2 regions of the Ureibacillus suwonensis genome follow, and region 1 is predicted to be linked to the other one. Evidence: riboswitches for the same ligand, from Rfam matches in the RefSeq annotation. Region 1 holds a riboswitch; the other holds the start of a gene.
The links. Region 1 has a riboswitch for glycine ahead of gcvT (glycine cleavage system aminomethyltransferase GcvT). Riboswitches for the same ligand answer to the same signal wherever they lie in the genome.

Region 1 (5,340 bases):
GATTCACTATATACGTAAACGTGATATTGCAGAGCAGTTGAACATGCTGCTTAAAATCCCTGTTGTCAATTATGTTTATAAATTGCATTTGACAAGACAATTTTCCCATTTGCTTGGAAGTTTATTGTTATCCGGTATTTCTCTTCAACATGCATTGTCGATCCTGGAAGAACAAGAAATGAGCCGGCATGTGTCTTATGTCGCCGCATTATTGAAACATAGGGTTATTTTCGGCGATTCATTGGGGGAAGCGGTGAAAATCCTCGGATTGTTTACACCCAAGTTTGATGAATTTATAAAGCATGGTGAAAGAAGCGGCCACCTGGGACGTGAAATGCTCATTTTCAGCGAATTGCTTGATGGGAAAATCCAATCGATGCTCAAAACTTGCATGGCAACCATTCAGCCGCTTTTCTTCATACTGATCGCCCTTTGCATTGTTGCGGCTTATATCAGCATGCTGCTTCCGGTATACGACCTGGTGGAAATCATGTGAAAGGGGTGCTGGAATGAAAAATCAGAAAGGTTTCACATTGATCGAGATGCTGATCGTGCTGTTTATCATTTCCATCCTGATTTTGATCACTGTTCCAAACATCATGAAACACATGAATACGATTGATGACAAAGGTTGCAAGGCGTACGTGCAGATGGTGCAGGGCCAGGTGGAATCTTACCGAATGGAACACAAAACCATTCCCACATTGGACGATTTGGTAGAAAAAGAATATTTGAAAGAAGGGATGGAGAAATGTCCAAATGGAATGGATATTGAAATTCAATCGGACGGAACGGTTAATGTGGCCAAAAATTGACGGGGAAGAATGGGAATGAAAGATGAGAAAGGCTTTACTTTGCTGGAAATGCTGTTAGTGTTGATGATTGTGTCATTGATTGGCATGATCGGTGTGACAATCCCGGTCAAAATGACGGAAAAAATGATTGTGGAACAGTTCTTCCACCAATTGAAACTGGACATCCAAATGGCTCAAATGTGGGCGCTCGAAAATGAGAAGGGCTGTTATGTTTCTTTTTCATCCTCGAACAGTTACCGGATATATCATCAAATGAATGACGTCCTCATCGAGAGAAAAATTCCGGATATGATTTCGATTAATGATTTCAGCAATTTGTCCACTCTATCCATCAATACAAGGGGCGGGGTAAAAAACTTCGGGACGATCACTTTTCAGACCCCGTACGGAGAAAAAAGCATCATCATCAACATCGATAAAGGAAGAATCCGTTATGTGGAATGAAAAAGGGGCCTCCCTGATTGAATCGCTGTTTGTCATCAGCATCCTCTTTGTTTTGATGGGTTTTCTTCCTTTTGTATATCAGCTCCAACATTCCCTTTACAATAAGACCCTGGAATTGCACGCTTCCGAAGTGGCTTATGAGGGAGTGCGTATTGCAAAGACAACCGGGATTAGTGAAGGGACAAAATGGATTGATCATGTGGAATTTCGTTGGACTTTCCAAAAAGATACGATTTGTGTTCATTTCACCAATCTGGATAAGGAACGATTGAAATGCATCGATGCCAATGGAGAGTACGAAACAATAGAAACGGCTTTACACTGATTGAGGCGCTTTTTCATCTGCTGACTTTCACCCTGCTCGCCCAGCTCATATTGGCCATATATTTATTGATACAACAATGGAACGATACCTTTCTTGCGGACGAACAGATAAAATGGGAAATTTTTATACAGGATTTTCAACAATATTTGATTGATATCGAGGATGTTTATTGGATGGCAAATTCTTTATACATAGTCGAATCACCATCGAAAACCCTCAAAATTAACAAGATTTCAGATGTCATCCGGCTGCAAGTAAACGGGCAGGGATATGTGCCGTTGCTCATTGGAATTCAAAATGCCGAGTTTGTCATCTCGGACAACCTGTTGACAGTGAAAGTCAGGTTTTTGAATGGAATAGAGAAGGAGAGAACGTTATTTGTCCAATATAAAAAATGAAAAAGGAGTTATGTATCCCATCGCCATCCTGCTGCTATTTTTTGTAATGTCTTTTGTAATGTTTTACAGCACATCCTATTTAACGCAATTTTCAATCATTAATTCATTGGAAAACGTCAATGTTCGTGCTACGATTAACTTATTGAATCGATAACTGGGAGTTTTGTGTAGAAAGGTGTCAAAAATGAGAAAAATATATTTGGTAGGATTCATGGGATGCGGAAAGAGTGCAATTGGACGCCAATTAAGCTATGTATTGCGGATGCCCTTTTATGATATGGATAAAGAGATTGTAAGGCAACAGGGGATGCCGATTCCTGAAATTTTTGAAAAATACGGAGAGGAGCATTTTCGGAATCTCGAAACGGAATTTTTGAGAAATTTCCGGGATGAAGCTTGTATTATTGCCACTGGCGGCGGGGTTGCGATGAGACCGGAAAACCGGGAAATCATGAGAAGGACAGGCCTCGTTTTCTTTCTGGATGCTCCTTTTGAAGATATTTACAACCGGATCAAAAATGATAAAAATCGCCCGATCGCCCAACGTTCGACAAAAAAAGAGCTGGAACGACTATTTTATTACAGAAGAAAATTTTATAAAAGAGCAGCCCATATCCGCGTCTTTACGCATAATCGAACAATCCGTCAAGTGGTAAATTACATGGCATTCCAAGTGAACCGTTTGAAAGGCGAATGAACATAAATTATATTTGAAAAATGTTCGCTTTTTATACAGGATTTTAAAAAAATGTTGCCTTACATCCTGTTCAATGTTAGGATATTGGCAAAGATATAATGATTGTTCAACTTGATAATGGCGGATGATTGTGCGGGGAGAGAACGTGTTTACGTCGCCGAAGGAGCAAGTAGGGGAACTATGAATCTCTCAGGCAAAAAGACTCGTACGGGACGCAACTCTGGAGAGCGCTGATTTTTCAGCCACCCAAGGGGAAAGCCTGCTTTTACAGTAGGTGTAACTTTCAGGTGAAAGGACAGAGAATTCCTAAAACAAGGGGATTTTCTGTCCTTTTTTACCTATATTAATTAATGAGCTTTTAAAGAGGATCCAGTAAAGGGAGGTTTCTTGATGGGAGAATTAAAAAGAACACCATTATTTGACGAGTATGCCAAATATGGTGCGAAAACCATTGACTTTGGAGGATGGGAACTGCCTGTCCAATTTTCATCGATCAAAGAAGAACATGAAGCTGTAAGAAAACGAGCAGGACTATTTGACGTATCCCATATGGGAGAAATCATTGTCGAAGGGAAAGATGCGCTCGGGTTCCTGCAAAAAATATTATCCAATGACATCTCAAAAATTCCTGTAGGTGGCGCACAATACAATGTAATGTGCTATGAAAATGGCGGGGTTGTTGATGATTTAATCGTATACAACCTTGGAAATGATCAGTATCTGCTTGTAGTGAATGCTGCGAATATTGAGAAAGATTTTGAATGGCTGAAAAAGCATGCCCAAGGCGAAGTGGATATTACAAACAAATCCGATGAATATGCCATGATTGCTCTTCAAGGGCCGCTTTCAGAAAAAATATTGCAAACATTGACGGAGGAAGAGTTGAAAGAAATAAAACCATTCCATTTCAAAGCTTCCGCAACGGTTGGCGGCTATCCGGTATTGCTTTCCCGCAGCGGTTATACAGGAGAAGACGGGTTTGAACTATATGGGGAGCCGAAAGCGATTGTGGCACTGTGGCATAAAATTTTAGGGGCCGGAAAAGAGGATGGACTCATTCCGTGTGGTCTTGGCGCCCGTGACACATTGCGCTTTGAAGCATGTCTGCCGCTTTATGGGCAAGAATTATCTGAATCCATCTCACCTCTTGAAGCAGGCATCGGCTTTGCGGTGAAACTTCAAAAAGAGTCGGATTTTATCGGCAAGGAAGCGCTGATCAAACAAAAGGAACAAGGGCTTTCAAGAAAACTTGTCGGCATTGAAATGATTGAAAAAGGAATTCCTCGCCATGGCTATAAAGTCTTTAAAGGTGACGCAGAAATCGGCGTTGTAACAACCGGAACACAAGTACCTTCCACAAAACGGAATTTGGGATTAGCCCTGTTGGATAGCCAATATGCTGATGTGGGCACAGAAGTGGATGTGGAAATCCGGAATAAGAAGGTAAAAGCGCAAGTGGTGCCGAAACCTTTTTATAAACGGGAAAAATAATTAATGGAGGTCAAAAAATGAAGCATCGATATCTTCCAATGACGGAACAGGACAAACAGGAAATGCTCGCTACCATTGGAGTGGAAAGCATTGACGATTTATTTGCGGACATTCCAGAAGAGGTGCGTTTTAAAGGGCTTTACAATATTAAAGAGGCAGTATCTGAATCTGAATTATTGAAAGAACTGAAAGCATTAGCAGATAAAAATACGAATACGGAATCAGCTGTTTCATTTTTGGGCGCAGGTGTATACAATCACTATAAACCTGCCATTGTTGATCATGTCATTTCCCGTTCGGAATTCTATACCGCTTATACGCCATATCAACCGGAAATTTCACAAGGGGAATTACAGGCAATTTTTGAATTCCAGACAATGATTGCGGAATTGACGGGAATGGATTTGGCCAACTCGTCCATGTATGATGGGGGAACGGCTCTTGCAGAGGCGGGAATGCTTGCCGCCGGTTCCACTAGACGGAAAAAACTTTTAGTGTCTGAAGCTATTCATCCGGAATACCGTGAAGTCGTGAAAACTTATGCCTATGGCCAATCCATTGAAGTGGTGACAGTGCCAACCAAGGATGGCGTCACAGATATTGAAGCGTTGAAAGAATTGATCGATGAACAAACAGCCGCGATTATGGTGCAATATCCAAACTTCTTCGGCCAAATTGAAGACATTAAAAAAATTGGCGAAATGGCCCATGAAGCGAAAGGATTATTCATTGTATCAGCCAACCCGCTGGCATTAGGCGTTTTAACACCTCCTGGAAAATTGGGTGCGGATATTACGGTTGGAGATGTGCAACCGTTCGGAATTCCTGAAAGTTTCGGAGGGCCGCATTGCGGTTATTTTGCCACAACGTCAAAATTAATGCGCAAAGTTCCTGGACGTTTGGTCGGACAAACGGTGGACCAGGACGGACGGCGCGGTTTCGTGTTGACGTTGCAAGCCCGTGAACAACATATTCGCCGGGAAAAAGCGACTTCAAATATCTGTTCCAACCAAGCCTTGCTTGCCCTTGCCGCTTCTGTTGCCATGACGGCTTTAGGCAAACGCGGCATCCAAGAGATGGCGAAGCAAAATATTGTAAAAACTCGTTATGCAAAAACGGCATTTGAGAAAGCAGGATTCACGGTTCCGTTCCAAGGGGCTCATTTTAACG
Region 2 (5,340 bases), on a different contig from region 1:
AGCTCGTTATGAAAACTTGCGTCAATGATCTTAATTGAACCGCCGTATACGGAACCGTACGTACGGTGGTGTGAGAGGACGGGAGTTAATCGCTCCCTCCTACTCGATTTAATTTCCCAATGCTTGCAAAGGGGCCGGAATGCGTCCGCCACGGCGAATGATTTTGTCGGAGCTGAACGGATTGACCCCGATGACAGGTGCTCTTCCCAAAAGGCCTCCGAATTCCACCATGTCGCCTTCTTTCGCTCCAGGCACAGGGATGACACGGACAGCAGTCGTTTTTTTATTGATCATTCCGATGGCCGCTTCATCGGCAATCATTGCGGAAATGGTGCTGGCAGGTGCGTCGCCCGTGATGGCAATCATGTCAAGACCGACGGAACATACACATGTCATTGCTTCTAACTTGGATAGCGATAATGCGCCTTCTTCAATTCCACGGATCATGCCGTTATCTTCGCTGACTGGGATGAAGGCGCCGCTTAAACCGCCCACATAGGATGAAGCCATGGCACCACCTTTTTTCACCGCATCATTCATTAAGGCAAGGGCGGCAATGGTGCCGTGGGTTCCAACACGCTCAAGGCCAATTTCTTCAAGAATTTCAGCCACACTATCGTTCATCGCATTCGTTGGTGCAAGGGACAAGTCCATTATGCCGAACGGAACGCCTAAACGTTTTGCCACTTCTCGTCCGATCAACTCTCCGGCACGGGTAATTTTAAAGGCGGTTTTCTTGATGATTTCGGCCACTTCTCCCAAATCCGCATCCGGATAACGTTTCAATGCATTGAGTACTACCCCCGGACCGGAAACGCCGACATTGAGTACGACTTCTCCTTCACCGGATCCGAGGAAAGCGCCGGCCATAAACGGATTATCTTCCACGGGGTTGCAGAACACCACCAGTTTTGCGCAGCCAAGGCCGGACTGTTCTTTTGTCAGTTCAGCCGTTTCTTTGATGATTTCGCCCATTTGACGTACAGCATCCATATTGATGCCGGCTTTGGTTGTGCCGACAGAAACGGAAGCGCAAACCCGCTCAGTGGATGCCAAGGCTTCTGGAAGAGCATCAAATAACACTTGATCTCCCTTCGCAATCCCTTTGTGCACAAGGGCGGAATAACCGCCGATAAAATCGATGCCAAGGGTAACGGCGGCGCGGTCCAATGTTTTTGCAAGTTCCACAGCCTGTTCTTTTGTCGCATTGCCTAGAAGATCGGCGATTGGCGTCACGGCAATCCGTTTATTGATGATCGGGATGCCGTATTCTTTTGCCACTTTTTCAGCGGTAGGTTTTAAATCCTTTGCGTAATGGGTGATTTTATCATAGATTTTTTGTTTCATTTTATCGAAATCGGAATCCGCGCAATCCCGTAAATTGATTCCCATTGTCACTGTACGGATGTCCAAATTTTCTGTCCGGACCATCCGGATGGTTTCCAACATTTCATGAATTTCAAAGTTCATGTTTGCACGTCCTTTCACACGCGATGCATTGCCCTGAAAATTTCTTCAAGTTGTACAGTAATGACAACACCGATTGATTTTCCAAGTTCATTGAGTTCCTGCTGCAAGGATTCAAGATCTTTTAAATTTGTCACGTCAATGACCATCATCATGGTGAAGAAATCTTGTAAAATCGTTTGGCTGATATCTAAAATGTTGATGTTTCGATCTGCAAGTACAGTTGTCACTTTTGCGATAATTCCAACCTGGTCTTTTCCGATAACGCTGACAATTGCTTTTCTCATATGTTTCACCTCTATTGATGTAATAAAAAAGAGATTGGTTTCCCAATCTCAAAAGCATAAGAACAATAACGGTATTATCATTCTTCTGTCCTTTTGCCTGAGATTGTGAATCCTTCGGCGCCACAGATGTGGTCTCTCCAGAAGCTGCTCCTGACTGTAGTGTTACCCACAGCATTCATCGCTACACCTATTTAATTCCAATACTAGACGATACTAACACCTTTGTCGAAAATGGTCAACTAAGATACACTGAAATTTTTAAAAATTTTGACCGTAAGGAGGGGGTTGAATGTTTTTTTCCGCTCAAACCGGGAATAAATTTACTAAAGTATGAGTCAGAAAAATGGGTTTGAATCCATTGACAAAAAAATTAATGCGTGATATATTTATCTCGAATTCAAAATAATGAACTTCAAGATAAATATTCATAAATATCTCGGATTCAGAATAAAGTAAATCGGGAGGAATGAAAAATGGCGAAATGGGTTATTGACAAAGCTCACTCAGAAATTGGTTTTGAAGTGAAACATATGATGGTATCAAAAGTGAGAGGGCATTTTGATTCTTATGATGCGGAAATTGAAGCGGACGATTTGACAGATCTTACAAATGCAAAAATTTCATTCGCTTTTGATGTGGCAAGCATCAATACAAAATTGGAAGATCGGGATAATCATTTGAAATCTGCAGACTTCTTTGATGCGGAAAAATATCCTAAAATCACATTCCAATCAACAGAAATCAAGAAAACAGGCGATAGCGAATATGAAGTGACAGGAAACTTGACGATTAAAGATGTCACAAAACCGGTAACATTTGAAGTGGAATTCAACGGTAAAGGAAAAAACCCTTGGGGCTTTGAAGTGTACGGCTTTGAGGCGGAAACAAAAATCAATCGTGAAGATTTCGGACTTACTTGGAACGCAGTGCTTGAAACAGGTGGCGTGCTGGTAGGAAAAGACGTGAAGATTAAAGCCGAATTGGAAGTGAACCCTGCAAACTGAAGTATTATCAATAGCCGATTCCTATTGGAGTCGGCTTTTTTATATGAAGAACCGGCTGTAAGGAGGTGCCGGTTCAAATCAAGCCGAACCACTGTGCAAAAAAAGAGTGGGTGAGAAAACCATCATTTTCTTCATCCACTCTTTTCTTCGTTATTTATTCAATATGCTATGCTTTCTTCCATACACAAAATAGACGAATAAACCAATCAACATCCAAATGAAGCAGGTGAACATTGTGAAGGAAGATAATTGGGTAATCATGAATACGCAAAGGATAAATGACAGAATCGGCACAATTGGATATAAAGGCACTTTGAATCCGTCTTTCAATCCTGGAATTTTCATTTTTCTAACATAGATGACGCCGATGGAAACAGCGGCAAAAGCGACTAAAGTTCCGATATTTACAAGCTCCGCCAATTTATCGATTGGTATGAAACCGGCGAAAATAGATACAAATAGCGCATAAATCCATGTGTTTTTCAATGGAATTTTAAGTCGTGGGTGGATTTCTGACAGCACTTTTGGAAGCATTCCGTCCCGGGCGAAGGAGTACACTAAACGGGTCCCTCCATACATCATCACGAAAATGACCGTCATCATGCTGATTACCGCACCGAGGGAAATGATTCCAAACACCCAATCCAGATTTGCCAATTCCATCGCGTAGGCAACAGGGTTTCCGACATTCAATTCCGTATATGGGACCATTCCCGTTAAAACGAGGGAAACGGCCACATACAAAATTGTACAAATCACAAGGGTTCCGATAATTCCAATCGGCATATTCCGCTGTGGATTTTTGACTTCTTCCGCAGCAGAGGACACGCTGTCAAACCCCAAATACGCAAAAATCACCAATGCCGCACCCGTCAAAATCCCCTTAAAGCCAAACGGAGCGAATGGTTGCCAGTTTTCAGGCTTCACATAAAACACTCCGACGAAAATAAACAGCAAAATGATCCCCAGTTTAATGAACACCATGATTTTATTCAAGCGGTTGGATTCTCTGATCCCCAAAGATAAAATGGCGGCCAAAAGGACGATGATGAAAATCGCCGGCAAATTGATAAAGGTGCCTTCGGATGGATTTAATGGTCCGGACAAAGCTTTAGGTATATGAATTCCAAACCCTTCAATGAGGGATTGGAAGTATGCAGACCAACCGGTTGCCACTGCCGCAACAGCCAGCCCGTATTCCAATAGCAGGCTCCATCCGATAATCCAGGCAATGAGCTCGCCGAAAATGACGTATGAATATGTATATGCGCTGCCGGCAACCGGAATTGCTGAAGACAATTCGGAATAACAAAGGGCGGAAAAAGCGCATACAATCGCCGCGAAAATAAACGAAAAAACAATGGCGGGGCCTGCATGTTCAGCGGCCACCGTACCAGGCAAAATGAAAATTCCTGTGCCGACAACTGCTCCAACCCCAAGAGCGATTAAATCAGAAGCATTCATCGATTTATTAAAATGTGCCGTGCCTTGTTTATTCAACAACTGATCCAATGGTAATTTCCGAAATAATTGATTTTTCATAAACCATCCATTCCTATATTGATATAATAATATTTTGATATTTCTAAAAACGCAAAAGCGGTATAAGTATAACACTTTTTCGCGTTGAAGTGTTGAAGAATCAAAAAGTAATAATTTTTAATTTATTAATAAATTTCTGATAATTATTCAATTCCATTATTATACAAAAATAATGATTTTTTGCCGGGTTTTACATCAAAACATCTTCCGTAATTAAGTTGTCCAACTTTTTGTGGCTTAAACATAACAGTGGGACATGTTTTGATAGAAGTTCTCATAAGATAAGGGAAATGTTATAGAAGAATAAGAGCTGAAAAAAAGGGGATGGGCAGCAATGAATTTGATGATATGGATCGGCTTATTTCTATTGTTGTTCGGGGTTTTAATGGCCAAATGGACATCTTTTTCCTTGGTGATTTCCATCGTCGGTTGCACGGTCATTTTTGGAGGAATCATTCTGCAAGAAAAGCCAAAAATAAAAAAGCCATTAGACGACAATGGCTTTTATTGCAAACGATAAATGACAAAACGTTCGTTCCACACTTTTTCGTGAAGTGACGGGATTGGAATCTCCTTCAACTTCTCAAAAGGGGTATAGCGGTTCAAATAATCCAGGTAGTCAAGGGATGGATAATATAAAATCACATCCACCGTATGTTTCTTTTCTTCCGTCGAGCGCATGATATGATGCAGCACTTTCATGAAAATCGGCAAGGAGAAGGGATTAAAAAAATAAAATTTATTTTCCGCCGGTTGGATCTGGTATTCTTCGGCAAGGCAGCAAAGAAAGTGCATTCCTTCTTCCTTTTTCCGGAATTTTTTGCAAAAATGTTCCCGGTTTTTGATCGCTTCTTTGATAAATTGTTCGTTCATATCAATGCCTATGATTGACGCATTGGTTTTGTAATGAAGAAAAATGCCAACTCTCCCCAAACCGCATCCAAAGTCAATAATGGTGTCGTTTTCGTCGATGGTATAATGCTTCAATAATTCCTCCAGGGCGGAATAAGGGGTGGGCTCATAACGGTTGTAATGGGGGG

Region 2: another riboswitch for glycine. It lies ahead of ACFPOH_RS12255 (ACT domain-containing protein); the one in region 1 lies ahead of gcvT (glycine cleavage system aminomethyltransferase GcvT).

What each region holds. Positions count from the first base shown of each region.
Region 1 covers NZ_JBHSNQ010000009.1:23,245-28,584, forward strand. Annotated here, with positions in the region: gene comGB (competence type IV pilus assembly protein ComGB) at 1-496, shown strand, start outside; gene comGC (competence type IV pilus major pilin ComGC) at 510-815, shown strand; gene comGD (competence type IV pilus minor pilin ComGD) at 831-1,259, shown strand; gene ACFPOH_RS00385 (hypothetical protein) at 1,249-1,584, shown strand; gene comGF (competence type IV pilus minor pilin ComGF) at 1,533-1,982, shown strand; gene ACFPOH_RS00395 (shikimate kinase) at 2,167-2,679, shown strand; glycine riboswitch at 2,804-2,894, shown strand; glycine riboswitch at 2,898-2,980, shown strand; gene gcvT (glycine cleavage system aminomethyltransferase GcvT) at 3,067-4,170, shown strand; gene gcvPA (aminomethyl-transferring glycine dehydrogenase subunit GcvPA) at 4,188-5,340, shown strand, end outside.
Region 2 covers NZ_JBHSNQ010000162.1:8,487-13,826, reverse strand. Annotated here, with positions in the region: gene ACFPOH_RS12260 (PFL family protein) at 109-1,470, opposite strand; gene ACFPOH_RS12255 (ACT domain-containing protein) at 1,485-1,754, opposite strand; glycine riboswitch at 1,830-1,905, opposite strand; gene ACFPOH_RS12250 (YceI family protein) at 2,228-2,758, shown strand; gene ACFPOH_RS12245 (amino acid permease) at 2,909-4,300, opposite strand; gene ACFPOH_RS12240 (hypothetical protein) at 4,635-4,820, shown strand; gene ACFPOH_RS12235 (class I SAM-dependent methyltransferase) at 4,805-5,340, opposite strand, start outside.